3 regions of the Nostoc sp. JL31 genome follow, and region 2 is predicted to be linked to each of the others. Evidence: riboswitches for the same ligand, from Rfam matches in the RefSeq annotation. Region 2 holds a riboswitch; each other region holds the start of a gene.

Region 1 (11,032 bases), on a different contig from region 2:
GTTATTAAATTTAGTTTTTAAGTATTTAGCGGTTGCTTTAGTCAAAGAATTTCCACTTTGGGAAGCTTTCAACCTAATGGGCTTACCATTTTGGAAGCGGAATGGTTCTTCAGTTGTAGAACTTGCAACTAATAGCCCCGATCGCTCGATAATAAAAATTTGCCCAGACTTGCCAACTTTGATGTTTTGCAGCAAATCCCCAATTTGTGATAGGTGAGTGAGAGTGCTGTTGACTCCGAGTAATTCCCCTTGGGAGTTATAGATGGGAAGAGAAGCACTAATCAGGAGTGTTGGTTCAGTGCGGGGAGTAAAAATCTCACTAAAGCTGAATTTTTTAGCGGTAACTGCTGTGAGATAATCAGGAAGCGATCGCGCATCATAGTTTTTAATAACTTCTGGTAATTGAGTACGTTGACCTTGAGAGTCAATTATGTAAGTGTAGAGGTCGTACCCAGTTGACTTTCCAGCTTTTCTGAGTAAAGATTGGCGATCGTTGAGCTTCTCAACCGCTAGATACTCTTGCTGTTCATTGCTTGCAGTTATTGCCAACGCATCTGGAAAAATCTTTAACTGCTCTATTAAATATGACTCCCAGGTTGCCAGATTTTCTATCTTCAGCAACCCCATATTAATTACATTTTGATTACTGCGTAGTACCTGACGCGGCGTTGCCAAATAAGTCTGTAAATTCTGCTCAACTCGATTGCCAACTTCATGACGTAATTCGCTAGCTACCTCATTAACTGCCTTTTGCCCGTTGCCGATTGATAAATATGCAGTCAATCCCACAGCTAGCAAGATTTGCAGCAAAAACAACGCTACCAAAATGCGACTTAGAGGTACGCCTTTAAACAGAGAAAAAACATTACTTTGCCCGGTATTTTTGTTCATCTGCCCACTTCCCCTTCCTGTCCTGTATTACTGAGTACAACACCTCTAGTTTGCTGTCCTGTGGGCTTATGCATAGTTTGTACTCGGTCGGGTCAAGTGCCAATATACCACTTCTGGTAAAAGAACAAAACGTTACTTAACTGCACCTGTAAATTTTACCAGCCAAAAATTGATGAAAAACCGAATCAATTCGTAGCTAGTTAAGATTTATGAGTTATAACTGGCATTTTTAAATAAATCTAACTATAGACAGATGAAATTTGAAGCGTTACTGTTGTAAAAAGCGCATTTTTTAGCGTTCAGACCATGTTTTAATCTCGGCGCTAAAGAATAAGGAGTTAATCACTTAAAGGTTGCTCCTAATTTTACTGCATCCTGCCCACAGCAACCCCCAAGACATAGGTTTTATCACTCATGCTCAACGTATCCACTCACGATTCTCAACAAAATCAGCAATTAATTGACAATACTGACTGGAACGTTATTGAAACGGAGTTTAACCCGGCGCAGTTGCATCACAAAGAAACCGTCTTCACTCTTGGTAATGGGTTGTTAGGAGTGCGGGGTACATTTGAGGAAGGGTATTGCCAAGATTTTCCAGCCACACTCATCCACGGTGTTTATGATGATGTGACAATTACTCATACTGAACTAGTAAACTGTCCCAACTGGCTGCCATTGGTGGTGAAAGTAGCTGGGGAACGCTTTAGTATGGACAGTGGTGAAATTCTCAACTACGAACGTCGGCTTGACTTGCGCTTAGGTTTAGTTAGCCGTGATGTGCGCTGGCGTAGTCCTAGCGGTCATACCTTAGATTTTCACTTCGAGCGTTTCACCAGTTTAGCAGACCAACACGTTTTGGCGATTCGCGCTCAAATTACATCGGTAGACTTTGAGGGTGAAATTACCATTGAAGCCGGATTTGACAGCAAACCACATACCCAAGGCGTTAAACATTGGCGAACCTTAAACCAAGGTGGCATAGATCGGATTATCTGGTTAAACAGTAAAACTATCCACTCAAATATTCAACTTGGGATGGCAGCTAAGTTAGTGGTAGATGGCGACGAGACTGCACCCGTGAGCGTCGAAAATGCTTCTAGTTCTCCCATTTTGACAACCACCTTAGAGTTATATCCCGGAAAAACGGTAACTGTAGAAAAGATTGTCACCCTGTTTACTTCACGAGAGACAGAAATCCCCATTGCCGCCGCCTTACCAAGACTTGCTGATGAACCCAGATATACTACCCTATTGGCGGCTCACATTGCGGCATGGGAGCAAGTGTGGCAAGACAGTGACATTATTATAGAAGGCGATCACTTGGCTCAATTGAGCGTCCGTTATAATCTCTTCCAATTACTTGCTGTAACACCGCGTCACGATGATAGCGTGAGCATTCCTCCCAAAACCCTCTCCGGTTTTGCCTATAGCGGACATATCTTTTGGGATACAGAAATATTCATTCTTCCTTTCCTCACCCTAACTCAACCAGCCCTAGCGCGTAACTTGCTCACCTACCGCTACCACACCCTACCAGGAGCGAGACGCAAAGCTCAAGAAGCCGGTTATCAAGGAGCGATGTATGCTTGGGAAAGTGCCACTACTGGCGATGAAGTGACTCCGCGCTGGGTTCCGGCTCCCAATGGTGAATTAATCCGCATCTGGTGCGGTGACATTGAAGTGCATATTACCGCAGATATCGCTTATGCAATTTTGCACTACTGGCAGACTACCAACGATGATGACTGGATGCGCGATTATGGCGCGGAAATTATCCTTGATACGGCTGTTTTCTGGGAAAGTCGGGTGCAGTGGAACCAAGAGCGCCACAGCTATGACATCCTAGATGTCATTGGCCCTGATGAAAATCACGATCGCGTCGATAATAATGCCTTCACCAATCTCATGGTACAGTGGCATTTGCAGTCAGCTTTGGCGCTGTGGGATTGGCTCAAACAAGCTTATCCTGAAACTTCAGCCCAACTAGCGCAAAAACTCAACTTAACCACAGAGCGTCTGCACCATTGGGCAGAAATCCAAGAGCGTCTATTTGTCAATAAAAATGTTCAAACAGGTTTAATTGAGCAATTTGAAGGCTTTTTCCAACTAGAAGACGTTAACCTCGCTGATTACGAACCGCGCAGCAAATCTTTGCAAGGTTTGTTGGGAATTGAAGCCACCAACCAAAAGCAGATTCTCAAACAGCCAGATGTATTGATGCTTCTGTACTTACTGCGCGATCGCTACGACTATAACACCCTCGCCACCAACTGGGACTATTACACCCAACGTACCGACCACAGTTATGGTTCTTCACTAGGCCCAGCCATTAACGCCATCTTAGCTTGCGACCTCAATCAACCAACCGAAGCCTATACACATTTTCTGCGATCGGCCTTGGTAGACTTAGAGGATGTGAGAAGTAACGCCGCCGAAGGAATTCACGCCGCCAGTGCTGGAGGAGTATGGCAAGCGGTAGTTTTTGGGTTTGGCGGCATTCGGATGACTCAATTTGGCCCCGTTGCCTGTCCCAACCTACCACCCAACTGGACGCGTTTGAAGTTTCGTCTGCAATGGCGTAACGAGTGGTATGACTTCGACTTACAAGCCGAAACAGAAGTTAAAGTTCCCGCCTTGGCAGATACACGCTCGAAAATTGTCTAATAGACTTCTTGCGTGAATCAAAGAGCTTTCACCCTAAATCCCTCTCCCAAGTTTGGGAGAAGGGGTTGGGGGATGAGGGCAATAAACACTGGTGTTGTGAAGTGAATTTTCTTTGATCATATATGTATTAACATCTAAGTATTATTTATTACAGAAAGTTTTTGTGCAGAAGATTTATGAGATGGGAACTCTAGCTAATAAGCTTAATTACAGTATCCCACCCAACACTGCTAATCATGTCCAACTTTGCTCACTCCACATTGGGCCAATCTTCTTACCCTCGCTTGACTAAAAGCTTGAGTGCTGTTGAAAGTTGGGGCTTTGGTTTGACAGCTCATATTTCTTGGACAGCACTGGTTCCAGCAATTCATGCTGCTCTCGGTTCCCAAGCTATTTTTGTCTGGATACCTGCGGTGATTTTCGGAATGCTGCTCAACTATCAAGTGAAACGCTTAGGTATGCATTTCATCAATGTAGCTGGAGGAACACCTAACTATGCGACCAAGCTACTGCAAAACTACCCAGGATTAGCTCGCTATGCAGCAATTGGATACCTCCTCAACTGGGTTTCCTACCTGTCAGTGAATACAATCGTACTCAGAGATTTAATTAAAGTAAATTTGGAGCCGCTGGGTATTGCCTGTCCAGACATATTTCTGGATATTAGCTTTACACTGTTGCCCTTTATCGTGGCCTTTAGTGGGACTCGCGCCCTGAGTATTTTACATTTGTTTTTTGTCATTCCAGCCTTTGGACTACTAATGACCTTCTGTATACAAGGTCTTGGCTGGTTAGCGTTTTCTCCGGTGAGTCCTGGGTTTTTTCCTAGCAGTTGGTCATCTTTGAGCTTTGTGGATTGGGCAAAGTGGTTCTTTTTCGTCACTTATGCAACCTACAGCTGTGAAACAGCTTCTTCCTTTGTTGCCGATAGTCGCAACCCCACTCAAACGCTGCGGTTTCTAGACATTGCCGCCTGGATGATGCCACCCATCTTTTTGGGGGGTTCTTGGGTAGTAATGCGGTTGGCAACAAATCCCAACCTGAAAGACAATGCTTTTCTGAATCTGGTGGCGGCTTCCCAGCCCTTTTGGGGAAAATTAGCTGGTGTAAGTATTTCTTTTTTGCTAGTAGCAGCTTGTCTACTCGGTTCGGCAACGGTGGTTTCTAATTGCCCGCGAATTTTGTATCAACTGGCTTTAGATAACCACATTTCACCAGTATTTTCTGTTGTCTCCCGTCGGGGTGTGTTTGTCCCAGCATTGACATTGACACTGGTGTTGTGCTTAATCTATCTGATTTGGGGAGATGTGGCGCGAATCGTCGCTGTTGGTAACATCGGTTGGTTTGTCTCCTTTATGTTACTGCATTTAGGGCTTTGGCTTAGGCGCGATCGCCCGGAAGTTTTGTTTCCTCGCATATCTCTGGGCATTCTGCTGTTAGAAGTTGTAGTGCTGTTCGTGGGCGGATTTGCTTGGGGTTGGCTCAACTTGCTGATTGGGCTATTATTTCCCATTGGTGTTATGGGAATAGATGCGGTGATTCGCCGTATGGACTTCCCTGCATTCCATCCCAAGTGGTGGATGCGGCGATATCGCACGCGCCCTGTGGTAATCATTAAAGATTCAGTAATTCTTCAGGTGAGCATCCTGATTTTTTTACTGTGCAGCGCCGTGGCAGTTGGCTGGTTATTTGGTGTCAAACTTAATAAAGTAGCGACTGCGGGCGGTGAGAATATATTTGTGGTGCTACTGATGAGCGTGGCATTTGTGGGAGTAGCGATCGCTTGTTGGACAAGTTTACCGCAAGTAGTTGCGATCGCAGAAGCCAGAGAAGCTGCCGAACACCTCTTTACAGTCGCCCAAGATGGTATTTTAGTCGTAGATAATCTAGGCATTATCCAGCAAGCTAACCCAGCCACTGAATCGTTTTTTGGTGTCAACCCATCTGAGTTGCCAGGAAATCACCTCAATAAATGGCTACCTGCATTAGTCTACTATCCAGAGCAGTGGACAAAGCGTAGCGAACAAATTCTAATCGGCAATGGAAAAAACAGAACTCTGGAAGTTTCCATCTCAGATAGACCCCATCAGGATTTTCAGGAATATGTCGTGATTCTCCACGATATTACCCAGCGCAAACAAGCAGAACAGATATTGCGATATTCAGAAGCACAATTGCGCCAAGAGGCAAAGCAGCTAGTATCTCAATTGGTGCATAGTGAAAAAATGTCCAGTTTGGGGCAGTTAGTAGCAGGTGTAGCGCACGAAATCAACAACCCAATCAATTTTATTTATGGCAATGTCGGCTATGCCAATCAATATATCCAAGATTTACTGATACTGCTGCAACTATACCAGCAAAACTATCCTAATCCAGTCACGGAAATTCAAAAACAAACAGAAGCAATCGACTTAGATTTTCTAATTGCAGACTTGCCCAACTTGCTAACTTCGATGACAGTTGGTGCCGAACGAATCACAGAAATTGTCTTATCTCTGCGAAACTTTTCTCGGTTAGATGACGCAGAGATGAAAGCTGTGAATATCCGTGAGGGTATAGATAATACCTTGATGATTTTAGAACATCGCCTCAAACCTAAATCTAACAATAAAACAATTGAGGTAATTAAAGAATACGGCGACCTGCCATTAGTAGAATGTTATGCTGGACAACTGAATCAAGTATTTATGAATCTTCTCGCAAATGCGATCGATGCTTTAGAAGAGGCAGTGGAAAATGGTGAGTGGGAAGTAGGGGAAAAAGCGTTTTCTAATCCCCAGATACGCATTCAGACTAAACTCACTAGTGAAAATCAGGTAGTTATTCGTATTGGCGACAATGGTATAGGCATTCCCGAAACGGTACAAAAACAATTATTTGAACCATTTTTTACGACTAAACCAGTTAATAAAGGTACTGGGTTAGGTTTATCTATTAGTTATCAGATTATCACTCAAAAACATCAGGGAAAATTAGAATGTATTTCTGCTCCTGGGCAGGGAACAGAATTTGTAATTGTAATTCCGCTAAACCAGCAAGCTATCTAATTGTCAACATTTTGAAAGCAAAAATAAAAATTGTGATAATTATCCGTGTCCCATTTTCGGGTGTAGTAAATGATATCATGCCCGTATAATTAGTTATGATTTCCACAGTCATTGCACCCCACCCCCAGCCTCTCCCCGCAGGCGGGGTGGGGTTCTTCAGGTTTAATAAGTAATCTAGCGGACATGATATGATTGTGTTTAGTTGCTGCTTGTTACCAATCTTGGGTATTTATTTCTGGGGTCATTTTGATTAAACTTTTTTTGATAACTGCCAAAGTTGGATTTCATAACGCAGATGGCTCTCAAAAATTACCCGTGCTGTTAAACCTTCCGTAATCGGTTTTTCCAACCAACGCTTAAATGCTAAACGACCAAGTGCGTGTAATGGAGGGACAGTGATCGCCACAACATCAGCAATATATTTAACTGTTGTCAGTCCAAAAGTACGGAAGTTATCAACACACAAATCAATCGTTGGCGCAATATGGGTTGAAATGTCTTCAGTCTTGATTAAATTAAATCCAGATTTTTTCAACGCTATCTGGAGTTCACTGGCGATATGACAATTAGAAAAAATACCTTCTTGGTATTCGGCATCGAAACGCATCATGTCTGCAAGCAGTAGGTAGCCACCACTATCCAGTAAACGAGCCGCACCTTGAGCTAAATCGAGAGCAGCAATATATTGACTGCTTTCGCTAAATAAGATCAGGTCGTAGGAGTATGATTTGTTAAAATCTTCAAATCTCGTTAAGTAGAAAGGTACTTGACCATTGGTATTTTGAAAAAACCTCTCTTGCTGGAGTGCGTCGGGTGCTAATCCCTCAACACTGAAACCGCGTGAGCACAAATATGCCGCATTACCACCAATCCCACAGCCTACGTCAAGTACAGTTTTGATATCTTCTGGGATAAAACTCAAAAGTTTGGCTGTATAGCTTTCCTGCGCCACACGCAGACGAGTTAGAGTTAATTCTTCACCATGAGTAGGTAGTGGTTCCCAATACCCATAATGGAGATAGGAGGAATTTGTGAGTCCAATATAATAATCTATCGCTGCATTTTGGTAGCGAGTTGGTTTGGGAATCTTGCTTGATTTTGGCTTGAGCATTGAGGAATAAAGTAAGTTTTAGGGCATTAAGCTTGGTTTAAATTCTGACCATCGCTTACAAACTTGTTCGTAGCAATCGGCTGGAGTAATTTTTAGTTGGTGTAAAAAATTAACCTCAATCTGAGGTTCAGCCTTTAGCACTAGAAGAATATCTTGATGGGGATTGTATGTTACGACTGCTGGGAAAATTGATGAAATCATGGATGAGCAGATTGATTGCGATATAGCTCCGCAATCCTGAAACGAGCGCAAGTAGAACCTAATCAGATCGGAGGGTAGAAATTGCAGGGTGAAGGGAACTGTATCAAGACTTGTAATTGTAGGGTGAGTAACTTTAGTATCCACATCACAAATGACAACTCCCCGCCCAAATGACTGAAATCCCTGCCATCCTGTGTAGCCGATTACCAGCAGATTATTATGAATAAAGCTGTTTTGCCAGTAGCCAAAATTTCCTTGCCAGACACTATTGGAGGGTCGCATTCACTTCCTCCCATAAGACTTTTGTTTCTTCACTTCCCGATTTTCACCAATGCAGGGATCGCCTAACCTTGCTGTTTTAATCTGCATTACTTTCTATTCCTTTTAAGATTAATGATTTAGGTACTAGAGATTAGAAACTGAAAAATTTTACCCAATCATCAATTAACAACAACTTATATTTAATTTTGCCCACTTATTTAGTGGTGGAATCTTTGCCAAAATACCCTTTCTCAAAATTTCCGGTCGTTCTGACCAAGGCAATGAACCATCGAGTTTAGCATAATATTGACTAGCACATTGCAAAACATCAGATGCACTAGTGTCGACTGGTAAATCACCAAAGAGATAGGTTGATTTACCTTCTGCTGTAAAGGCAATAACACAAGAATGGTTACAAGCACTCATGCATTCAACTCCCTGAATGAGGAATTTATTTCGCAATTCCCAATCTTGTGCAAGTTCATGAAGGTGTAGTAGTAGTTGCTCACCTTTACTTTCACCAACTCGTTTACCATCTTGCCAGACGCTGGCGCAGGTCGTGCAAACAAATAAACTATGTTGTTTGTCAAGCATTAATTTTGAAGTGTGTAGGATTAAGTCCGAATCGCAGATATGACATGTTGTCGCAGTCGTGCAACTGCAACATAGCTATAGAGTAAATTTGGCACAAATGATGTTGCAAAAGCTTTCACGCTAGGGAAAAAATAGCGTAAATGACAGTTACACCAAAGCACAATTGTAACTATCAATAAACTGCCTATAATTTCATAGCCATGAGTAGTCCGTGGCGTATCTCTGGCATTATGAGAGCGTGAAACTGATGTATCTTTGAAATATTTATGGCAATGTTCACCTGTACCTCGCAGATGGATGTAAGTTTGTCTGTTACTTTCGGCGGGCATTCTGACTTTGAGGCATAAGCTTCATTACAGCTGCGGGACAGCGACGGATTTACACCGAACTTTCCCCCTTGCGTCTGATGGCTGATCCCCACCAGAACCGATTTGATATTGGTTTTATAATAGCATGATTATAAATGAATGTAAGAACACTTAAATTTACTGGTTGCAATAGCTACAATTATATTAGCCGCGATCCCTGAGTTCGATGTAACGATGTCTACGACGGGCTATTCGGTGTCGCTAACCGGACTCACTAGCTGAAAAATCAAAACTTAAAATTGAGGAAGTATAAACACTCCAAATTCTATTGTTATGCTACCTCTATAGTGTCGAGTAAACAGAGTAATGTTGAAGTTTTTTGCTGACCGTGGTGGTACATTCACAGATATTGTTGCTGTTACTAACAATCAAGCAATTATCGATGGAGTTTCAAAACATACCGAACGTTTTTTAATTATCCCTCTGCCTAATCAGCAATGGATTATAGTCTACAAACTACTTTCAGAAAATCCCGAACTATATCAAGATGCAGCCATCCAAGGTATTCGAGATATCATAGGTATTGCTAGCAACGAAGCCATTCCTAATGAAGCGATAGAAGTTGTAAAAATGGGGACAACAGTAGCAACAAATGCGTTGTTAGAAAGGAAAGGTGATCGCGTCGTTCTTCTCATCACCAAAGGCTTTAAAGATGCGCTGCGAATTGGCTACCAAAACCGTCCTAACATCTTTGCTCGTCATATTGTTTTACCAACCATGCTTTATGAGCAGGTAATTGAGATAGATGAACGCTACGATGCTAACGGAAATGAATTAGTATCCATAAATATTGAACAAGTTAAAAGTGACTTACAAGCAGTTTACTATACAGGAATTCGGAGTTGTGCTATTGTTTTTATGCACAGCGATCGCTATCCTGCTCACGAACAACAAATAGCCCAGCTTGCCCAAGAAATCGGCTTTACTCAAATATCCGTATCCCATCAAGTTAGTCCCTTAATGAAGTTAGTTAGTCGGGGAGATACAACAGTAGTCGATGCTTATTTAACTCCTATTCTGCGCCGCTACGTTAACCAAGTAGCGAATCAGTTACCCAACGTCAAATTAATGTTCATGAAATCTGATGGTGGTTTAGTCGCAGCCGAACAATTTCAAGGAAAAGATAGTATTTTAAGCGGCCCAGCTGGCGGTATTGTTGGCGCAGTCCAAAGTAGTAAAAGAGCAGGTTTCGAGTTAGTTATTACCTTTGACATGGGAGGGACAAGTACAGATGTCGCTCATTTTAAAGGAGAGTATGAACGACAACTAGATTCAGAAATTGCTGGGGCGCGGATGCGAGTTCCTGTATTAGCAATTAATACTATTGCTGCTGGTGGTGGTTCAGTTCTCTTTTTTGATGGTTCTAGTTATCGTGTCGGCCCTAAATCTGCTGCTTCAAATCCTGGGCCTGCTTGTTATCGACGTGGCGGCCCATTAGCGGTTACTGATGCCAATGTGATGTTAGGTAAAATTCACCCACAATATTTTCCCTCAGTTTTTGGCATTGATGGAAATTTACCTTTAGAGAAAGATATTGTTATTCAAAAATTTACCCAATTAACCCAAGACATTCAAGCCGCTACATTAAATGATTGTACTCCCGAACAAGTAGCTGCTGGATTTATTGCGATCGCAGTGGAAAATATGGCGAATGCAATTAAAAAAATCAGTCTACAACGCGGTTATGATGTCAGCCAATATGTGCTTTGTTGTTTTGGTGGTGCAGGTGGACAAGTTGCTTGTTTAATTGCCGATACCTTGGGAATGAAAAAAATATTTTTACATCCTTATGCTGGAGTCCTATCTGCTTATGGAATGGGATTAGCTGATGTACGAGCGATTAGAGAAGGAGGAGTTGAACAACCTTTAACTCAAGCATTAGTCCCTAAGTT
Region 2 (11,032 bases):
CCACTGAAGCCGGTGAAGTCGAGATTGGAAAACAAAAATGTCCATTCCAAAAAGGTACTCGCTTGCTTGGCTCTATTCTTACAGCTAATCGGGATGCCAATAGATACCAAAATCCAGATGATTTTGACCTAACACGAAATTTTTCAGATATCTTATCTTGGAACGGCGAAGGGCACGAGCGAGCCTGTCCTGGTACATCGTTATCAATTGGCTTTATCAAAATTTTCTGTTTACATCTGTTTCACAACTATCAATGGGACTCAATTACAGAAGTCAAGTGGGATTTTGAAAAAGTGACTGCCGTTACTCCTAATAATTTGGTACTACAAGGTTTTGCTCAACGACTGTGAGTAAGAGACTTCAAGTAGGGGCGCACAGGGAGCATCTCACCTTTGCAAATATACCAGGCGATTAGAAATCGCGGCTACACAAACGTTCGCGTAGCGTCTCGCAGAGAAGTCCGCCTACGCGGACTCAAAGGATTTGAAACCCACGGAGGTGGGTTTTGTTTGTATAGCCGCGATTTCCATTCGCTAGGGCAAACGTGTTTTTACTCATCTTTTCTCTGACTCGGTTCGTTAAAAATTTAGGTATTCTTTTAGCTGAAAGGAAGTAATTACAAATTATATGGCTGAATTAATTGAAAAAAAGCAACTTAATAATATTGCAACCTGGATGATTCCAATTAAAGAAACAAACTTACCATCTGTCCTTAAAGGTGTATTTTTTATGGATGGCAATCCACTGCCAGATACTTGCATTACTATGTACAATTTAGAATGGGATATACAGAATAAAGCTTTGCTTTTACCGATATTTGCCCCGTTACAGTGGACTTTTCATGACTCGATTGCTGGCTGGATATTACTACGTTTAATTCAATGGTTTAAAGTAAGTTACAAAATTCAGTTTGAAGATGAAACTTTGCAACAAGCTCAAGTCACACCTGTTTTACTAGGAATATCAGTTCCAAAATCGATTGTCAGTTTCACAATGTCCCAAGACAAAAATTCTCTCAATGGAGATATTTGGCACAGAAAAAACGTTTGGTTCGGCGGACTTTCTCGGGCTGGTGAGTATACTCTCCGTAGGGTTGTTGATAAAGATGGTTGTTATACTCCTGCTTTTAACGATATGCTTACCAGAGTACAAAATGAATGTTTAGTTATTGGACACTAATTAAATTGATCCGGCTCATGTTAGTCAGCTAAAGCTTACAGCCTTGTCGCCCTACTATCACTAACTTTAAATAGAGATTTAATTCTTTTTTGATTTCTGTTTTTGCCGATCTGAAATTGCATTTTTTGTACTCAAAATTCCCAAAGCCAGCAACCCGAATATGACAGAGGGTTCTGGAACAGAATTAACTCGACGGAATTCAATGGGTGTGGCCACAAGTAAATTGCCTTTCTTGTCAAAAATTTTGTCTAAGGAGTCGATGCTACTTTGCTCAATAGTTATATCAGAAACTACTTTGAAGCCATTATTGGTTGTACAGCCATTGGGAGCGTTATTCCCAATGTAGCTGTTCTGCTCCCAAAATAATTGCAGATTACAGGTGTTATTCTCAACATTGTTAATACTAAGCTGTCGCCTAGACTGAGAATGATTGCATAACCCGCGTACAGTATTTTCATTTAAAAAGCTGCTAATACTTAGATTCACAGCCGAATTTCCTTGATTAAAAGAATAAAGGCGTAGCCGCTCAAAACCTGGGCTTTCTTGCTCTAGATAAACGTTCTGTGTTTCAGCCAGAAGATTAGTACCATCCAGTTGTACATTACAACTTGATATAGTAATTAATGGCACAGAGGGGCTATTAGCAACCTGTTGAGCATTATCAAAAAAACCAGTGAACCACTGTGCTACTTGCTGAACCTGTGTCTTAATTGGTGGCGCACTGGTATCAGCATGGCTTTGTTGAATAAATGAAAATGTAGTGACAAAGAATGTCAAAATTGATACTTTGACTAAATGCATAGAGGTTCGGATTCCAACAAGAGCAGATTACAGACTTATGGATAAATAATTTACACCATCAAGCCCCATTTTCCCTCATGAAATAAATCTCTTAGCTGTTGGCTAATAACTCTTGTGTCATTTTCCAGATTAAGCAAGTAGTAAATAACTTCAATTATCCAGATTAGCCACTCAGTTTAAACTCAAAGAGAACCTATCAATTAGTTAGCTATTATACGCAAATATCAAAAATTCAGTGCCTTCATAGATGAACTCTGCCATCTTGCACATACCCATCTTTTGATGTGCCTGAAGTGATGCTTTGTTATTTGCCTTGATGAACAGTATTCCTTCCCGCTTTGGTAGAAAATCTTTCAACTTAGCAAACATTACCGCAGCAATACCTTGCCCACGCATAGTTTCATCAACACAAATGGGGCCATACAAGTAAGCATCTTTTGTACCAGGATAGGCTTGTAACATCACCGTTATAATTGGTAAATTAGCAGTTGTCTTTGACCAACTGAGTAAGAATCCTACAACTTGATCATTTTTTCGGGCTACAACGCTCGGCATTTGCGAGATAGTCATCATCACAGCCTCTGGCTCAAGATGACCTAACAACATACCATCATGTTCTGCGTCATTGGCTTGGGCCAACTTGACGATTCCAGTAACATCACTGGGGCTGGCACGGTCAATCACTACATCATTGAGACACATACCTGGTTAATATAAATAGGAGAAAGACTTGGATCAAAAGAATTTTCTTTTAGAAGAATAACAGAAATGACTTTAAGATTGACTACTTTACTTTATAAGCCAGTAGTCTTTATGATATTTCTCGTTCAGTTTCAGTCAAAATTTTAACTAAACCTCCTATGCCCACCGTTGCGATTATCTATTTTTCTGGTGCAGGTCATACTCATCTTATGGCCCAAGCTATTGCTGAAGGTGCAAGTAAAGTTAAAGACACCACTGTTGAACTGCTACGGATTACTGGAGAGCAGATAGTCAATGGTCGTTGGAAGAATGATGAGGTAATAGCAACTCTCAATCAAGCTGATGCAATTGTTTTTGGCTCTCCTACCTACATGGGTGGTGTTGCGGCTCAGTTCAAGGCATTTATTGATGCTGCTAGCGAAGTTTGGTTCCGACACGGATGGAAAGATAAAATCGCTGGGGGTTTTACCCATTCCAGCTCTCCCAGTGGCGATAAACAAGGTACACTCCTCTATTTAGCTACCAATGCAGCCCAACATGGCATGATTTGGGTAAATGTGGGAGACTTACAAAGCTTTTTATCTGGTAAAGATGATGGGGTAAATCGATTAGGAGGATTTCTAGGTGTAATGGGTCAAAGTCAACTCGACATGAGTGGCAAAGAACCAGTGCTAGATTCGGGCGATTATCTGACTTCACTACGCTTTGGGGAACGCATTGCAGAGGCAACTAAACGTTGGGTTAAGTAGTTTTTGACACTTGTATTTGGTTATAGCATCCTTGTATTTGATAGAAAATTCAAAGAGTCAAAGTTGTACTAAAGTAGCGATCGCTTGCAACAGGCAGTACACTGCTACTATGCTAAAACTTCCAGAATGCGTAGGCGTAGCCCACCGTAGGCATCGCTGTTTTTTCTACTAGTAAGAGTGCTTTTCTAATGGGAATACTTTATATATAGTAATTCCAACAAATAGAACAATAGAACTCCTGTAGTATGAGCTACTGTACCAATATTGATTGCCTACGTCCCCAAAATTCTAACACTTCTCGTTTTTGCAATAGTTGTGGTCAGGAATTATTACTTAAACAGCGATATCGTCCACTCGCCGTCATTGGAAGCGGTGGCTTTGGGAGAACATTTTTAGCTATTGATGAACATCTTCCAGATCAACCAAAATGTGCGGTCAAACAACTATGTTTTCAAAAGGAAAATACTGAGATTTGGCATAAAGCAGTCAATTTATTTCATCAAGAAGCGCTTCGTCTCAATGAACTAGAACACTCTCAAATACCCAGATTACTAGCGCACTTTGAACAAAATCAAAAGTTTTATATCGTTGAAGAATTAGTCGATGGACAAACACTCGCACAGGAATTAAAAAAACAAGGAGTTTTTCAAGAACCGCAAATTTGGGAGATATTAAAAAGCTTATTGCTCACATTACAATTTATCCATTCCCGACAAGTAATTCACCGAGATATTAAACCGGAAAATATTATGCGCCGTTCGGGTCGAGGAGACCTGGTTTTAATCGATTTCGGAGTTGCTAAATTAGCCAATAACATGAAGCAACTTCGTACAGGCACCATAGTAGGTAGTCCAGAATATATCGCTCCCGAACAAATGCGAGGAAAGGCATTACCAGCCAGCGATCTTTACAGCTTGGGTGTAACATGTATTTACTTACTTACCAATGTTTCTCCCTTTGATTTGTTCGATATTGCTAACGATCGCTGGGTATGGCAAGAATATTTACCAGCAAACAATACTGTTAGCGTTCACCTTGGTGAAATCTTAGATAAACTTTTACAAAATGCTGTTTCGCAACGCTTTCAATCGGCAACAGAAGTTTTACAGATACTGGAGCAACAACCAAAGAAATTGCTAAATATTTCTAATTATCGTACAGTAAATACTATTGATTATACACATTTGCGTGATTTATTAGCAAAAGGAAAATGGGAATTAGCAGATCGAGAAACTTGGGAACTAATGTGTCAAGCACTAGCAAAGCCTAGAGGTAGCTATATATTTAATAGTGATCTTGAGAAACTTCCCTGTCAAGATTTGCAAACCATTGACCTTTTATGGGTGAATTACAGTCATAAACGCTTTGGTTTTAGCATACAGACACTTATTTACAAAAACGTCAATGGAGACTATGGAGTTTTTTGTAATCAAGTTGATTGGCATACATACAATTATAGTTATGCAAATTCAGAATTCAATTTTAGTCTCAAAGCACCAATCGGTCATTTACCGTCACGTATTTGGATTGGTGGTTCTCAACCGTGGCGCTACCCTGATGCTTTAGCTGTAAAATTAGCAGCTTGTGGTATTAGTTAGTTTTGATCAAAAAGATTGTTGAATAATATTACTAATAAACTCCTGGTTCGTAGTGAGCGATTCATCGCTCAAAGCAACGATAATTAGGACTAAAGTCCTCTCTACGAGACGCTATGCGTAGCTTGCTTCCCCAAAGGGGTACACTACAAACTTTAATTGATTTACGTCTAGCTACTTATAATTTAACAGTGAGCTTTGTTGATCGCTCTTCATTTTTATGCCCCAGGTATCGCTCCCCCAATCGTTCTATCCACACCTACCCCTCACCGCTCTTGCGCCTATGCAGGATGTGACCAACCTCTGGTTTATGAAGGTGATTGCCCACTACGGCAGCCCTGACTACTTTTTCACCGAATATTTCCGCGTTAATGATACCTCACGGCTCAATCGTAGCATTCTGGCAGCAATCACCGAAAACGACACGGGTCGCCCCGTTTTTGCGCAAATGATTGGTGAAAGCATTCCAGACTTAGTAAGAACAGCAAAGGAACTCTGCAACTACAATATCGCTGGAGTTGACTTGAACATGGGCTGTCCAGCACCTAGAATCTATCGCAAAAATGTTGGGGGTGGATTGCTGCTCTTGCCGGAAAAAGTGGATCGGATTTTGGGAGAACTGCGGCAGGCAGTCAACGATCGACCTTTAACCGTCAAGATGCGCGTAGGCTTTGAAAATACAGATAATTTTTACAAAATTCTAGATATCATCAATCGCCACAGCATTGATTTGCTGAGTTTGCATGGTCGCACGGTGAAAGATATGTACCACGGGGCAGTGAAATATGATTTAATCGCTGAAGCCGTTAGACGAGTTCATTGTCCAGTGCTTGCTAATGGCAATATCAACTCGGCAACAACTGCTGTTGAAGTGCTTTCTCAAACGGGCGCAGCGGGTGTGATGGTGGGACGCTGGGCGATCGGGAATCCTTGGCTTTTTAATCAAATTCGCCAAGCTTTGCGAAGAGAACCGATCGCACCCGTTCCTTTAGCGGAGGTACGCAACTATATCGATCGTTTATGGCAAACTCCCACAGCAGCAACTATGCCAGAGCGATCTCGCGTAGGCTACCTGAAAATGTTCCTCAACTACATTGCTCTGAGTGTTGACACTGAAGGTCATTTTTTACGGTTGATGCGACATACTTCTACTGAGGCAGAACTGTTTAACCTCTGCGATCGCGTTCTCCTGACTGATTTGACGAAAACTTTAGCTCTAGCACCCTCCTTGAGCGTGTAATATCGGGCGTTGTAGATTTAGCTGTGATTGTAGTAGTTCACAACCACTGGAATCCCTATTATCTAACTCGAAGGGGTCAATCACGCCTTGTGTCGCTCCAAGGCTTCGAGAACTCAAAGCCTTGGAGGAAATTGAGCAAGAATCTTGGTAATGTCTCTGTTTTTTTTCTAAAGTACTACTAGCTAGGCAGTTACAAAATTTCTGGCAATAGTAATGTAAAATAATTATCTGGATGATGTCTGGTTGAAATCTATAACCTAAACAAAATCTAAATTACTCAAGGCTGGGAGTTGGGAAACTCCGGTGAAATTCCGGGACTGTGCCGCAGCTGTGATGGGATGACCCAAGTCAGAATGCCAACTCTCAGGATGTTCTCAAGACACACTCACCGTCTACTCCCTGCGTTGCACGGGGAAGGAGTTCTAAATTTGGTTTCTGGATTTGCCACTTGTCCTGGCTTGTTTTATGCTACTCCCGCCGCAGATGGGATATTATCTCGCGTTAGAATACCAGGTGGAATTATTAGTAGTCAGCAGTGCCGTGCGATCGCAGATATAGCAGAACAGCACGGTGGCGGCTATCTAGATGTGACTAACCGAGCTAACCTGCAAGTTCGTGAAATCCGCACAGGGATAAATGCTGAGGTTCTGAAGTACCTACAAAATATGGGATTGGGTTCTGACAATACTGTTGTAGACCAAATCCGCAATATTATGACCAGTCCAACTGCTGGTATCGATCCCCAAGAATTAATCGACACTCGCCCCTTTGTCCAAGGTTGGGATGATTATATTGCTGCACATCCGGCGCTTTCGGGACTGTCAGCCAAATTTAGCGTTTGCTTTGATGGTGGTGGGATAATTCAGGTGTGCGATCGCTTGAATGATATCGCCTTTGTAGCTGTCTTACTTAACGATAATGTTTATTTTCGCCTCTATCTCAGTGTTGGCAAGAAGGGTCAACCGCCCACCGATACGGGAATTTTGTTACCACCAGAGGACTGTTTGCCCGTCTTAGCAGCTTTGACGGATGTCTATCTAGCTTATAGTCATACTACGAGTAAACGGCGGCTACGTTTGAGAGAGTTATTGAATACTTTGGGTTGTGAAAATTATCTCCAGGAAGTTGAGCAGCGTTTACCTTTTTCTCTTTTGTACAGTGAAATAAGAAAAGACCTAACCCCCCAACCCGCTTCCCTTGCAGGGAAGGGGGAGAAATTCTCCCCTCTCCTTGTAGGAGAGGGGTTGGGGGAGCGGTCAAATGCGAAATATCAGCATATTGGCATCCATCCCCAACGTCAGCAAGGCTTATTTTACATTGGTGTCGTCTTGCCCCTTGGCCGATTGGAGAGTAGACAGATGCGGGGTTTAGCAGATTTAGCAGCAAAATACGGTAGTGGAACTCTCAGGGTAACCCCTTGGCAAAATTTGCTCCTTACAGATATTCCTCAGCAATGGGTTGCTGATGTCCAAAGTGAAATTGCTTTATTAGAATTAGATTCTTCTGCAACCAATATCAGGGGTGGATTAGTTGCCTGTTCTGGAAAAAAGGGTTGCGCCGCTTCTGCCACAGACACTAAAAGTCATGCGTTGGCATTGGCAGAGTATCTTGAAACTCGTATTACTCTCGATTACTCAGTTAATATTCACTTCACTGGCTGCGAAAAATCTTGTGCCCAGCATAGCAACAGTGATATCACTCTCCTCGGCGTCAGCATTGAGGCTGAAAATACAACCGTGGAAGGCTATCACGTTTATGTTGGTGACAGCAATCAGAAATTCGGACGTGAACTATATCAATATGTAACTTTAGCCGAACTACCTGCATTAATAGAGCGGATGCTATATGTATATAAAATTCAACGCTTAAATTCTAATGAGTCCTTTGGAGAATTTGCTAATCGATATGCACTAGAACAATTACAGCAATTATTTAATATAATCCCTCAATCAATTGCGAACAACAAGATTGCCACCTTTTCAGAAAACTGGGCAATCTGAGCCTTTCGATTTTTATATGTCAATCCAAAATTTAAAATCTAAAATCCAAAATTGAATGTCCGACTATATCCGAGATGCCAACGAAATTTACCGTAATTCTTTTGCAATTATCCGGTCAGAAGCGAACTTAAATGTGTTGCCACCAGATGTAGCAAAAGTTGCTGTGCGTCTAATTCATGCCTGTGGGATGACGGATATTGTCACTGACTTGGGATATTCACCAACAGCAGTAAAATCCGCAAGGGCAGCACTGGCAGCAGGAGCGCCAATTCTGTGTGATTGCCGAATGGTTGCCGATGGCGTTACCAGGCGGCGGTTGTCTGCAAACAATCAAGTTATCTGTACCCTTAACGAACCAGAAGTGCCAGAACTTGCCCAGCGTATGGGTACTACAAGGTCGGCGGCAGCTCTAGAACTATGGCGATCGCACCTGGAAGGATCGGTAATTGCAATTGGCAATGCGCCCACAGCCCTATTCCGACTGTTAGAAATGCTCGATGAAGGAGCGCCCAAACCCGCGATTATCTTGGGCTTTCCAGTGGGGTTTGTCGGTGCAGCGGAATCGAAAGCCGCACTGACAGCAGATAGCAGGAATGTACCATTTTTAACCTTACACGGTCGGCGCGGTGGAAGTGCGATCGCGGCAGCAGCAGTTAACGCCCTGGCAACGGAGGAAGAATGAATATGCAACCCAAAGGTCGTCTCTATGGAATTGGTGTCGGCCCGGGCGATCCCGAATTATTGACTATGAAAGCGCTGCGGCTATTACGTGCGGCTCCTGTGGTAGCTTATCAATCAGCCACAGATAAAGAAAGTATCGCTAGAGCGATCGTGGCGCAGTATCTTCCTGGCAATCAAATCGAGGTGCTATTTCATCTCCCCCGCGCTTTGGAACCAGAAAAAGCAAAGTCTATTTATGACCAGGAAATTGAACCAATCGCCGACCATTTAGCAGCAGGTCGAGATGTTGTAGTGCTATGTGAGGGCGATCCATTTTTCTATGGTTCCTTCATGTACCTGTTCACGCGGTTATGTGACCAATACGAAACAGAAGTTGTCCCCGGAGTTTCCTCGCTAATGGCTTGTCCGGTAGCCTTGGGTGTACCTTTCACTTACTACACGGATATTCTCACAGTCTTACCCGCTCCATTGCCAGCAGAAGAACTGACTACACATTTGTTAATGACTGATGCAGCAGCAATTATGAAACTAGGTCGTCACTTTACCAAAGTACGAGATATCCTGCATAAATTAGGGTTAGCATCACGGGCAAGATATATTGAGCGGGCATCAACATCACAGCAACGCATTATACCCTTAGATGAAGTCGATCCAGATAAAGTACCCTATTTCTCAATGATTGTGATCCCAACTAAGAATCGACTATAAACCAAAAATCAATACAGTTGAGTTAAGCATTTCTTCGTTATCTTCTTTTTTTTAATTTTAGCGATCGGATTTGCTGGATTTGGATAAATTTATAATACGTACAAAACTGATAAATATAAGACGCGATGAATCGCGTCTCTACAAGGGGGATCAAAAAAACGGTCGCATTCCCATTCTGCAAACAATATTAATTGGCGTAAATGCCGAAAACCGCGTTCGCATAATGACCAACAAGTAGGCATCATTGCATCGTGAATGATGCCAATTGCTTTGCGATGATTTAGACTTTACCATAAATACTTCAAAAAAAATTGATGGCTTCTAATAGCACCTTCACTCCTGATACGATCGCTGCTGGCTTTCATGCCCTGTCTGACCCCCTACGGATTCAGGTATTAGAACTGCTACGCTCTCAAGAACTATGCGTCTGTGACCTGTGTGACCACCTGGGAACCACGCAATCTAAACTGTCTTTTCACCTCAAAACCCTGAAAGAAGCGGGTTTAGTTCGCGCTCGTCAAGAAGGGCGCTGGATTTACTACAGCCTCAATTTGCCCCAATTTGTTGCTCTAGAGCAGTATCTAGCAGAATTCCGCCGTTTTAGCCCCATATTACCTATTCGTCCCCCCTGCGAGCCTTAAATAAATATTCATCAATTTTTTTTGTAATATTTTGTTTAATTTTAGTTTTATCGGCATTTACAAATCAACTTTTTTTGAAATGATAGATATATACTCTTGATATAACTCACGAATTTTAGATTTTCAATTTTGGATGTTGGATTGAATAATCTGAAATTCCTGCTCAAAGCTCCTGCATTCATGTATGGGGTTAATTGTAATGAACAAAAAAACTTCAAAACGCCTCTCCTTTATTGACCGCTTCCTAACCTTGTGGATTTTTTTAGCAATGGCTATCGGTGTTGGTCTAGGCTATTTCTTTCCTGGAGTAGAAGCCTTTATCAACCAGTTCCAAGTGGGAGCAACCAATATACCGATCGCCATTGGGTTAATTCTGATGATGTATCCGCCTTTAGCCAAGGTGCGGTATGAAGAATTAGGGGATGTATTTCGCAACGGAAAAATTCTTGGTGTTTCACTAATTCAGAATTGGATCATTGGGCCAATTTTGATGTTTGCTCTGGCAGCTATCTTCTTACATAATTACCCAGAATACATGACGGGATTGATTTTGATTGGATTAGCCCGGTGTATTGCAATGGTAGTTGTGTGGAGTGACTTGGCACGAGGTAATACAGAGTACACGGCTGGATTGGTTGCCTTTAACAGTATCTTTCAAGTCATCTTTTATAGTCCTTATGCCTGGTTTTTTATTACTGTACTGCCGCCACTGTTTGGCTTACAAGGCAGTGTTGTT
Region 3 (11,032 bases), on a different contig from region 2:
CTCCCTGTAAAATAGAAAAAAGCATTTGAAATTAAGAGCTTTTAATCAATAGTTAAAAAACTGCCTTGATGAATCCAGTAGTATTTTTACTGGCAGTATAAACATGATAAAAGCAACATCAGTATCCCAAGCACGAGCTAAATATAACTAGGTAAATTTGTTTGATGGCATTCCCGCGATCGTATAGTATGTTATTGTCTAAACCATTGATTTAGATAGTATGTCTGATAACTTGATGGCTTGATTAATGATATTAATCTGATTAAATGGAATCGGGGGTGAGCAAATATGAACATAAAAATATTACCTGGAAAAATTAGTACATGACTTTTTTATTTAGCAGTATGTACTATCCCGGACAGCAACTGTTGGTTAAAAGAAATATTGGTTGAAGTAAAATAAACGAAAATGAATGAAATTGGCCTGATGATGACGGGCGTGTTAACAATAAGACAAGCATCTGGGACTAATTTGTCACAGCAGCAATTATTTCAGATGGAAAATTACGTAAACCAGTCAAAACAGAGTCAGTTAGAGATAGCTGCTAAAGTTACGCCACCTGAATTTATGCAGACAGATGAGATTTCCCAAGCTTCTCTCTCAGCGCTGAAATTAGAAAAAGAACACATACTTCAGAAAATTAGCAAAAAGAATCTGGGACTAGTTTCTTCTAACTTAGGTAAGCCTAAGAAGTCTTTTCAGTCTGAAGGTAAAGTCCGTACAAAGGCTACAGGAAGGTTCCAGAAGTTTAGTAGCCAACCTCTACCGACTCTTTATTTTGGTAGTTCTGGTATTGCTGTCAGAGCCTTACAACAGTTATTAGTGACTAACGGTTATGCTGTGAGAGTAGATGGGATTTTTGGCGCACTAACAGAGACTGCTGTCAAAGCCTTTCAAAACCAGCAAAATTTAGGTGTAGATGGAGTAGTTGGTCAACGAACTTGGAGTGCGTTGACAATTTAGTTATTTGTTTATTGTCCTTAGTCATTTGTCTTTAGTCTTTAGCTAATGACAAATGACAAATGACAAATGACAAATGACAAACTAACGGTGTTTATGCTGCTCTAATAGCTGTTGCGCTCTTGGCTTGTAAATTAAATAGAACAAAGCCTCGATATAGCGCAATAAATCTTCCCGATTTTCCTTTGAGGTAAAGTTCCAGAAGCCATAAATTCGCGCTAATGATAATAGCTTGCTAGTGTGAATTTTCCAAGTATATGTGCTGTAAACTCGGTCAATTCCTCGCTGGGCAATTTCATTCCAATAGTTAGGATTTTGCTCGCATTTAGTGATGAATTCCAAAATTTTTGTGGCTGTTTCCTCTAAATTTGTTGGGTTAATCAAAAAGCCATTCACCTTATCTTGAATAATCTCTAATGGTCCACCAAACTGGGTGGCGAAAGTCGGTAGTCCTGAAACCATCGCCTCTAAAATTGTCAAACCAAAAGCTTCAAATAAAGCTGGTTGTACAAAAATTCCCTGATGATCGGCAATGACTCGGTAAATTTCACCAGAATCAGTTTTAGTAAGGCGCACACCCAGCCAACGAATCTTCCCGTGGAGATTGTACTGATCAATTATTTGGTAGAGTTTGATAATTTCGTCGCGTTCTTCGTTGTCGCCTGATTCTTCGACGCGTAATTTTCCCGCTACCAAAATTAAGTTGCAATGCTCTTGTAATTCTTTACTTTGACCATAACATTCAGCTAAACCTGTGAGGTTTTTGATGTGATCGAGACGCGCCATTGAGAAGAGAGGGCGCTTGTTAGGATCGTCGAGTTTGCCAAAGATTTGTGTGGGATCTTCTAGAGTAAAGAGGGTTTCTGCAAGGCGTTGGCGATCGCTCTCTACTCGATCTTTATTTCGGGTGTAGGGGAAGTAATTATTTTCGTTTACTCCCGGCGGTACAACATTAAATTTGGGACTAAATAATTCAATGCCATTAGTAACATGATACAACTCCGGCATGGTAAAGCACTTATAAGATTCGTACTGTCCCACACTATCTGGTGTCCCGACAATTTCTTGGTAGGTGCTGCTAATCACAAAATTGGCAGCATTCATGGCAATCAAATCAGCAGTGAATTGCAAAGAAAAATGATATTTATCCTCCAATTCTTGCCAGTAAAGGTTACTGAACAAGTATTTAGATTTTTCTAAAGCATGGGCAACGTTGCATTGAGTAACTTTCAAACGCCGCGCCAGCAAGAATGCTATTAAGTTCCCATCAGTATAGTTTCCAACTATTAAGTCAGGTGTGCCGTGAAATTCTGCCCGTAGTTCTCTTTCGGAATCAATGGCGAAAGTTTCTAGATAAGGCCAAAACTCAAACCGAGAAATCCAGTTTTGAGTCATGTTAGGGTTAAATTCCCGTAAAGGCACTCGCAAAATCCAGGCATTTTCGGTACCGTGGACTTTTTCTAGCCGTTGATTACAAAGGGTACCATCACTATTGGGAATCAAGCGGGTGAGAATAATTACCTTTGGCTCGACATTCAATTTCTCTAAACCCGCAAGCAGGACATCTTCTTGTAGCTGCTTTTCTAGGCTCTTTGCCTGGTCGAGAACGTAAACTACTTGACCCCCAGTATCGGGACGCCCTAAAACTCCCTCTTGCCCAAACCAACCGTGGGCTGACACCAAGACGATTCTAAAAATCATCGGGATGCGAGAAATGAATGCTTCTAGGGTTTGAGGATCGGCAGAATCAATCAATTCATCAAGAATATTTAGGGTTTCCTGCACTCGCGCTGCGGTGTTACCCCAACCCGGCTCAAAACCCATTGACTGCAATTGGAAGCGGAATTGTTCGTAGGGTTCATCTGCGGGGCGATTATTAACAAAACTGATAGCTTTCTTAACTTGCTCAGAAAGTTGCTGCTGTGATTGAATGCGATCGTTAAGTAGCAGTTGCACACCGTTGTAGTGGTGCAGCCGCAAGAAATTCAATAAGCTGTCCAGCAATTGTTTGGAATCTTGAAAGATTTGGCTGGATAGATAGCGGTTGAGAAATTGTACCCCTTTACCAATATTTTTGGGGTCGCGGATGACTGGAGTGTAGTCATAAAACGGACCGAAGTCCAATTCTAGCAGGTCGCCCTCGTTGGGATGATATTTGTTCACCAAGCGATCGCGCAGATCCAACAAATCTTGCACCGTCATCGGCTCAATGCTTAAGTCTGATGTCAACCAATAAACTTCTTGGCTGGCAATCTTAGAACGGATGATGAAACAGAAGTTTGAGTCCTCCTGAATTATTTCCTGAGTATAGTAAATGAGTTTGCCTAACTCCGAGGAAGTGTAAAAGCCTTCAGGTTTCTGGGATTTGGAGCAATACTCACTATATACATTGAGTATGTCGTTCCGTAGCAAGTACTTCTTTTCTTGTTGGCGTAATTCACTAATAAAGGAACGTAAATCACTTTTTTCTTCACTATCTAAGACTGCTTGAAGCAATTCAGACATAGCAACTCCACTAAATGACGATGTTTGCATTGTTAACTTTCTAGGCGAGACAAATAAGCCCCACCTTTTGTTAGACATATATAAACACGAAACAACACAGATAAATTATATTTACCTGTGTACCTACAAGTATCAACTTTTCAGCAGGCACTTAAATCATGTTCTACTTTACTTAAAGTATCTATGACTCAGTATTTTTGGATCTCACTAAAGGAATACAATTTTTATTTCTTTTGATAGATGTTAGTAAATAACTGCATAATAAGATTTGGGGCACAAATTATCACGCCCTCAATTGCTTCATGCGATCTTTACTATATCATTTATTTGCGTATATATATTGAATATTGATTATCAGCACATACAGCATAATTCAGAATTCATTAATCAGAATAGGCTGCGCTAACAGAAGTACAAGAGGCTTTGATATTTAGCTTGTATAGTTCACTAACTTGAAATATGCTGTATGTAAGGTAAATAATTTCAAAAATCAAATATAATTCCTATATTGTGTTAATTTGGGAAATAAATAATAGTCTTGCCATAATCTCTTTTTAAATACTTGAAATAAAAGCTAATAGTTTTGCTGAAGTTTAACTATTTAGTTCAACTTAAATGAATTAAAATCAATTTTTGTTTAAAAACAGACTAATATTGATTTGCCATAGTTATAATTTAGGCAAAAGTTGTTTAAATTTGGTCAATTTATATGGCTACCAATACAGAGAAGTTAACAGCTTCTGACCACAGTATAGGCAACATTCTGATTATGTCTTTACTTGCCTTCTGTGGGCTGACTTTGATCATTCTTCTAGGCATTTTTTAACAGTTAAATGTGCGTTCAAAAACTTCTGACACTCAAATTCCCGACTTCTCCAAGAAATCGGGAATCTTAATATCAGTAGCTCATGCTCCAGAGAAGTATGAACATCTGCTTAGTCTGATAGCGTAGTAACAGGTACTCTATCCTTAGCCAGTCTCGTAGAGAAGTAGCTAAAAAGTAGATTTGCTTATATACATCAAATTTTGGATAAGATAAAGTAATGAATCATTATAGATTTGTAACCCTTCCAAGTCTATGAACTCGTAGACAACAGATCATTGCTAAAGTAATGGTTATGAATGTTCACAACCACAACCGATCTTTATATAGGAATATATACATAAATATGAGATTATATAGGGCGAACGATGGGAATCGAACCCACGAATGGTGGTACCACAAACCACTGCCTTAACCACTTGGCTACGCTCGCCATTCAACAATTTGAATTATAGCAATAATTTGGCAATCGATCAAGAGTTTTTGTTCAAGGAACGGACTTAGTTGATTTAGAGTCTCTGGAATCTAACGATTACAATGAATTTTACTTGGCAAATATGAAACCATTGACCATCATCGCGTATACTGGAGCAGCAGTAGGCCTCGCCGCCTTGGGTGTGACAATGGCGAAAACCAATCCCGGTCAAGTTGAATATGAAGAATATGCAGTTCAACGCCTGACAAAATACTTAAAAACCGATGTATGTAAAAAAACTACGAATATTATAGAAAATTTAATCCGTTTTAATTGTGATAAGTTGGTTGACTCAGCTAACCCGCAAATCCAAGAAATTATTGCCAGAACTACAGAAAGGCAAGATTTCCTTATTTTTAGTGTTTACCGTACAGATTTAAAAATAAATTCTTGGATACCTTCATATAAATTTGAAACAGTAGGAGCTTTTGATCAATTTTATACTTACACTGCCGAAGAACAATAAGGTAAGCAACAGGGGAAGAATATACAGCAGAATTCAGGAGTCAGAATCGGCTGCGCTAACAGAAGAAAAACAAGCTTTATACCTAGTTTTGGAACGATTAGTTGTGTCCTTTACAACTTCAAATGCGCTGTAAAAGTGATTAAGAATACTTCTGTTTAGTAATTGATAATAGTTTCAATAATTACCAGATTACTTATGAACCCCGGCTTAATCTTAAGTAAGATATAGTAACTGATACTTCAAGCTTTGCCGATGTCATCTGCCTATCTGCTATTATCTCATGGAAGTCGCGATCGCCGCCCAGAAATTGCTATGCAGCAACTAGCTAGTCTGATATGTCAGAAATTGTCAAGCGAACATTTGGTTGGCATCGCTGCTTTAGAAATGAGTCCTCAACCTTTACACGAGCAGATTCAACAATTTGCTAAAAACGCTTTTGGCGATTGCCCACAGTCTCAAAATGAGAATCGCCTCAAAATTGTACCGCTATTTCTGCTGCCGGGAGTGCATGTGATGACAGACATTCCTGCCGAAGTAGCACTCGCACAACAGGCTACTGGTCAAGATACAATCGTTGAGTTGCAACCATATTTAGGTTCTCATCCTAATGTAGAGAAATTGTTGGCAAAGCAAATAGCTGCTATCAAAGCAGAAGCATGGATTCTCTTAGCTCATGGTAGCCGTCGCCCAGGTTCGCAAAAAACTGTGGAAGCAATGGCGGCGAGTTTGGGAGCCGTGACTGCTTATTGGGCTGGACCTCCTAGTTTAGAATCACGGGTGAAAGAGTTGGTAACTGCTGGTTATCGGGAAATAGCAATCTTGCCATACTTTTTATTCGCTGGTGGAATAACCGATGCGATCGCCACCTCAATAGAGGATCTAAAATTACAATTTTCTGCGGTGAATTTCCAATTGGCGGAGCCACTGGGAGCAAGTGCAGAATTAGCCGAGCTAATTTGGGATTTAACACAGAGATGAACCGCACAGAAAAACAGGAGAACAAGTATTTGGGAAAGGTTTATTTAGTAGGTGCGGGGCCAGGAGATCCAGGATTAATTACCTTGAAGGCGAAAGGTTTGTTGGAATGTGCAGATGTAGTCATCTATGATGCCTTGGTGAGTCTGGCAATTCTGGCAATGATTAATCCTCAAGCCGAGCAAATTAATGCTGGTAAACGTGCGGGGAGACATTCGTTATTGCAGTCAGAAACAACTCAATTGCTGATTGATAAAGCGCAAGATCATGCAATTGTAGTGCGGCTCAAGGGTGGCGATCCGTTTATTTTTGGTCGCGGTGGCGAAGAGATGGAAGAATTAGTCAAAGTTGGAATATCAACGGAAGTAGTGCCAGGTATCACTTCGGGAATTGCAGCGGCAGCATACTCAGGTATTCCTTTGACGCATCGGCTCTATAGTTCATCAGTGACATTTGTAACTGGTCATGAAGCGGTGGGTAAGTATAGACCGGAAGTGAATTGGAGTGCGATCGCTCACGGTTCCGAAACCATTGTAATTTATATGGGAATTCACAATCTGCCTTATATTGTGGAAGAATTAAGTACTGCTGGGTTGAATTTAGAAACGCCGATTGCTTTAGTGCGCTGGGGTACGCGACCAGAACAAGAAGAATTGATAGGGACATTGGAAACAATTGTCGAGCAAGTAGAGGAAACTGGATTTAGTGCGCCTGCGATCGCAGTTATTGGGCAAGTCGTGAAGATGCACAGTATTTTGTCTGGCTGTCGTCCAGTTTGATAGTTGGCGCAAAGCTTGTTGTTTCGTATTCTCCGATAACCCTAGTGTATGATCGATAAGGTTATTCGGTTCTGGTGGGAGTCAGCTACCAGAGGTAACGGGGAAAGTTCGGTGCAAATCCGGCGCTGTCCCGCAACTGTGAACCAATGTGAGATTCAGGAAATAAATCGAAAATCTCAAATTGAGTGAGTCAGGATGCCCGCCGAAATAGATTTATTAGTTTCACATATCTGCGAGGTACAGATGACTACCACTGTAAATATTTCCCCAACCAGTCCAATGGATGTTGCTGAACATACTTTATTTGTTTGCAAAACCTGTGCCAGTGTTTGGCAAAATGGAAAACGCTTAGGTGAAAGTGGTGGTGAAAAACTTTTACACCAACTTCAGCAGCTGGCACAAGATTGGGAGTTACGAGATCGATTCCCGATTCAGGAAGTTGAATGCATGAGTGCTTGTAATCGTTCTTGTGTAGTCGCCTTTGCTGCTAAAGGCAAATTAACATATTTATTTGGTGATTTAGCCGTTGATGGTAGTGCCTCTGCGGTACTGGAATGTGCTAGTCAATACTATGCTAAAGCAGATGGTTTACTGCCTTGGTCAGAGCGTCCAGAAGCAATGAAGAAGGGCATTCTGGCAAAAATTCCACCGTTATCTATCTAAATAATGCGCGTTTTGATTTTGGGTGGGACGGGTGATGCAGCAGAACTAGCTGCCAAAGTGACGACTATCCAAGGGTTAGAAGTAATCACCTCTCTAGCTGGACGCACCCGCGAACCGTCAGTACCACTGGGCGATTTGCGGGTTGGAGGCTTCGGCGGTGCGGCTGGATTGGCTAACTATCTGCGAGTCATGCAAATCGACTTGTTAATTGATGCAACCCATCCTTTTGCGACTCAAATTTCCTTCAATGCAGCAGATGCGGCAACGGAAGTTGGAGTCCCCCGTCTGATGTTAATCCGTCCGCCTTGGGAAAAAGAAAGTGGCGATCGCTGGATTGAAGTTGACAGCGTTGCAGCCGCAGCAAAAACCCTGCAAAATCAGGCACAGCGGGTATTTTTGACAGTTGGTAGGCAAGAACTCGCCGCCTTTGCTCGCCTAGAGAAAATTTGGTTTTTGATGCGGATGATTGACCCTCCTGGCGATGATGCTTTAGTACCGCAGGGGATGGTATTGTGCGATCGCGGGCCTTTTACCCTCAATAATGAGAGACAAATTCTGATTGAGAATAATATTGATACCATCGTCAGTAAAAATAGCGGTGGCGATGCCACAAAGCCCAAGATTATTGCCGCGCGAGAACTAGGCGTGAAAGTTGTGATGGTAAATCGTCCAGCCATACCGCCAGGAGAGCAGGTTAGCAATGTTGATGCTGTTTTGGTATGGCTATGCGTAGGCGTAGCCCGCCGTAGGCATCGCTGCTAAATAATATAGGCAAGATTGATAATACGATCTTTCCTAATTTCCGTATAATACACGGGAACGATCGCAGTAACGACTTCCATGAAAAATCTAGTTTTATCTGCAATAGCCCTCGCCACCACATCTGGATTAGTTTTCGGGACAATGCCAGCCGCTTCTGCTTTAAGTTGGAGTTGGAATTATTCTGGTACTGGCGTAGCCGCAAATGGTACTTTCACCACTAATGACACCCCAAACGATTTGGGTTTTTACTTAATTACTGGAATTACTGGTAAGCGAAATGGTGAAACAATTACTGGTTTGCAATCCGCCGGGACTCCAATACCAGGAAACGAACCTTTTAATGTTGATAATTTAATTAGTCTTAATACTCAGCAGTTAACAGGTGATGGTTTTGGGTATTCCACTTCGGGAGGAAACTATTCTAGTCCATTTTTCGCGAGTTTTTTGCCGACACCAAGTTATTTAGAGGTTTTTACTGCGCCGCCAATCACACCAGGTTTTGAAAATTTGGGATTGGAAGATAGTGAGTTACCCATTAGTTTTTCTGCAACCATAATTACTGTCTCTGAACCTACTTCTATCCTTAGCCTACTCATTCTTGGTACTCTTGTTGGCGCACCTTCATTACTCAAACGCCACAATCTATCCAAATTGACTCAGAAGAAGCTCGAAAAAGTTTCCTAAAACCATCAATAACAATTCAAAATTGTACCCTTGCAGGAAAGCAAGCTACGCGTAGCGTCTTGTAAAAAAGAGAGTTTCAGATGGGAATTTAAAGCCCGATTGTAGCTTGCCTTTTGTAAAGTAACTTTAGCTAAGTACAGTTTTGCGGAAAAGCGTAGCGTTTTTAATGCAAGCCAATGCATTCACAATGCAAGCCGATGCATTCACAATGCAAGCCGACGTATTAACAATACAAGCCGATGCATTGGCATTGTAGGGTATTGCCAAATTTAATTCGCTATGAATTTATAAAATGCTGTAAGTAGGTGGATCTAAATAAATATAAGATAGTTCGTCATTGCGAACCAAGTGAAGCAATCGCAAAGACTGAGATTGCCACGTTTCACTTCGTTCCGCTCGCAATGACATCTTATATTTAATTGCGTCTGCTTACTTACTAAATGTTGACGTTCGGTCTTAAACCCTTAAATTTATGAGAAAACTTGCGATCTCTCTAGAGGCTCTCTGAGACACACAGATTAAAGTAATATAGCAACGGTGGTATCATTGCATCAAAATGATCCCGTAATTTTGTCTAGATATATAATTCTATCGCCCTGCGGACGGTAGATTATTTCTAAAAGGAGTTTGCTGCAATGTCCACAAAACCAACTACTCGACTAATTTTAGAGACTTTACTCCCCCATCTCAAAGTAGCAGCAGCCTATGCCAATGTTCTTCAACCAAAAATTGCTGCACTTCCCGCCAAAGAACAAGGAAACAACTTTTTTAGTGCTGCACTTACTGATGCAGATGTGGCTATTCAAAATCTGGTAGAAGTAGTATTATTAGGAACTTTCCCAGATATTCGCTTTTATGGTGAAGAATATGAAAGTTCTAATAACACCAAGTATTTTCGTGCTACCGAACTCGGTTCAGAAGGTGATTATTTAGTCACACTTGACCCGATTGATGGCACGAAGTTTTATATGGATGGACATTCTAATTACCAAATTATTCTCAGTATTCTAAATGCGGATGAGTTTGAAGCAGTAATTGCCATTTCTCCTGCCCAAAACATTTATTTTTACGCTCTTAGAGGTGAAGGTGCTTTTAAAGGCACGTTGGACATGAACTTAGAAGCCTGTGCCCCGTTAGATATAACATCCGCCAAACCTTCTATTTTATTGGGATGGGGAATGAATTCCATCGCACATTTATTAAAAGATCGATATAAAGTAATCGATATAGCAACTGATTACTCTAGTGATATTCAAATTCCCAATCTCAATGGTATTCTCAGTGGCGACTTGAGTGGAGCAGTCATTAAATCGGGCAAATTTCTTGATAGTGCTGCACTCGCTTTTATTGCAAAAGAGGCTGGCTGGATTGTAACTACTCTGGACGGTTCCACTTTACCGCCACTGCATACTTGTCAAAACTATAGTTTGCCTGGATTGATCGTAGCTGCTTCAAAATCTGTTCATCAAGACTTGTTAGAAGCGATGCAAAGCTTTAGGAGTGCTGAGTGCTGAGTATTGTGAATCTTCCCACTCTAAACTGCTACGGTAGGCAAACCGTGGATTTACCCCCCTTAATCCCCCGATGCATTGGGGGGAAATATCCGGTTCCCGGTTCTCCCCCTTGCCAAGGAGGAGTTAGAGGGGGTGAGAAGGACTTGTGTATACACCGTAGCTCTAAGCTGGAGAATTCACTACTGGATACCGTTTTCCACAAATCATATTTTTTGGCTAAATGAAAATCTGTATTGTTGGCGCGGGTGCGATTGGTGGATATTTAGGGGCGAAATTGGCACTGGCAGGTGAAGCAGTGACACTAATCGCGCGTGGTTCTCATTTGGAGGCAATTCAAAAAAAGGGGCTGAAGTTACTCATGGCAGACGGTTCCAGCCAAATTGCTACTCCGGCTTTGGCAACTAGCGATATTCAAGAAGCGGGGCC

The links. A riboswitch is a leader RNA that binds a small molecule or an ion and turns the genes downstream of it on or off. The one in region 2 is predicted to bind cobalamin.
Region 1: linked by a shared signal. The riboswitch ahead of HWQ43_RS19875 (hypothetical protein) and the one ahead of cobG (precorrin-3B synthase) in region 2 are both predicted to bind cobalamin.
Region 3: linked by a shared signal. The riboswitch ahead of HWQ43_RS05680 (DUF1636 domain-containing protein) and the one ahead of cobG (precorrin-3B synthase) in region 2 are both predicted to bind cobalamin.

Annotation. Positions count from the first base shown of each region.
Region 1 is NZ_JABXKO010000085.1:117,061-128,092, forward strand. It holds partial or broken gene HWQ43_RS19845 (ATP-binding protein) at 1-891, opposite strand, end outside; gene HWQ43_RS19850 (glycoside hydrolase family 65 protein) at 1,306-3,558, shown strand; gene HWQ43_RS19855 (ATP-binding protein) at 3,795-6,605, shown strand; gene HWQ43_RS19860 (class I SAM-dependent methyltransferase) at 6,856-7,716, opposite strand; gene HWQ43_RS19865 (hypothetical protein) at 7,735-8,199, opposite strand; gene HWQ43_RS19870 (DUF1636 domain-containing protein) at 8,362-8,772, opposite strand; gene HWQ43_RS19875 (hypothetical protein) at 8,793-9,101, opposite strand; cobalamin riboswitch at 9,075-9,218, opposite strand; gene HWQ43_RS19880 (hydantoinase/oxoprolinase family protein) at 9,447-11,032, shown strand, end outside.
Region 2 is NZ_JABXKO010000034.1:124,103-135,134, forward strand. It holds gene HWQ43_RS06780 (cytochrome P450) at 1-350, shown strand, start outside; gene HWQ43_RS06785 (hypothetical protein) at 628-1,179, shown strand; gene HWQ43_RS06790 (CpcT/CpeT family chromophore lyase) at 1,258-1,980, opposite strand; gene HWQ43_RS06795 (GNAT family N-acetyltransferase) at 2,185-2,682, opposite strand; gene HWQ43_RS06800 (flavodoxin family protein) at 2,841-3,431, shown strand; gene HWQ43_RS06805 (serine/threonine-protein kinase) at 3,677-5,029, shown strand; gene HWQ43_RS06810 (tRNA-dihydrouridine synthase family protein) at 5,247-6,266, shown strand; cobalamin riboswitch at 6,521-6,646, shown strand; gene cobG (precorrin-3B synthase) at 6,620-8,266, shown strand; gene HWQ43_RS06820 (precorrin-8X methylmutase) at 8,322-8,948, shown strand; gene HWQ43_RS06825 (precorrin-2 C(20)-methyltransferase) at 8,951-9,655, shown strand; gene HWQ43_RS06830 (metalloregulator ArsR/SmtB family transcription factor) at 9,970-10,296, shown strand; gene arsB (ACR3 family arsenite efflux transporter) at 10,496-11,032, shown strand, end outside.
Region 3 is NZ_JABXKO010000031.1:25,453-36,484, reverse strand. It holds gene HWQ43_RS05710 (peptidoglycan-binding domain-containing protein) at 409-963, shown strand; gene HWQ43_RS05705 (sucrose synthase) at 1,045-3,465, opposite strand; tRNA gene HWQ43_RS05700 (tRNA-His) at 4,649-4,721, opposite strand; gene HWQ43_RS05695 (DUF4359 domain-containing protein) at 4,846-5,229, shown strand; gene HWQ43_RS05690 (sirohydrochlorin chelatase) at 5,482-6,207, shown strand; gene cobA (uroporphyrinogen-III C-methyltransferase) at 6,204-6,983, shown strand; cobalamin riboswitch at 7,033-7,205, shown strand; gene HWQ43_RS05680 (DUF1636 domain-containing protein) at 7,227-7,646, shown strand; gene HWQ43_RS05675 (cobalt-precorrin-6A reductase) at 7,650-8,408, shown strand; gene HWQ43_RS05670 (PEP-CTERM sorting domain-containing protein) at 8,487-9,092, shown strand; gene HWQ43_RS05665 (inositol monophosphatase family protein) at 9,728-10,606, shown strand; gene HWQ43_RS05660 (2-dehydropantoate 2-reductase) at 10,827-11,032, shown strand, end outside.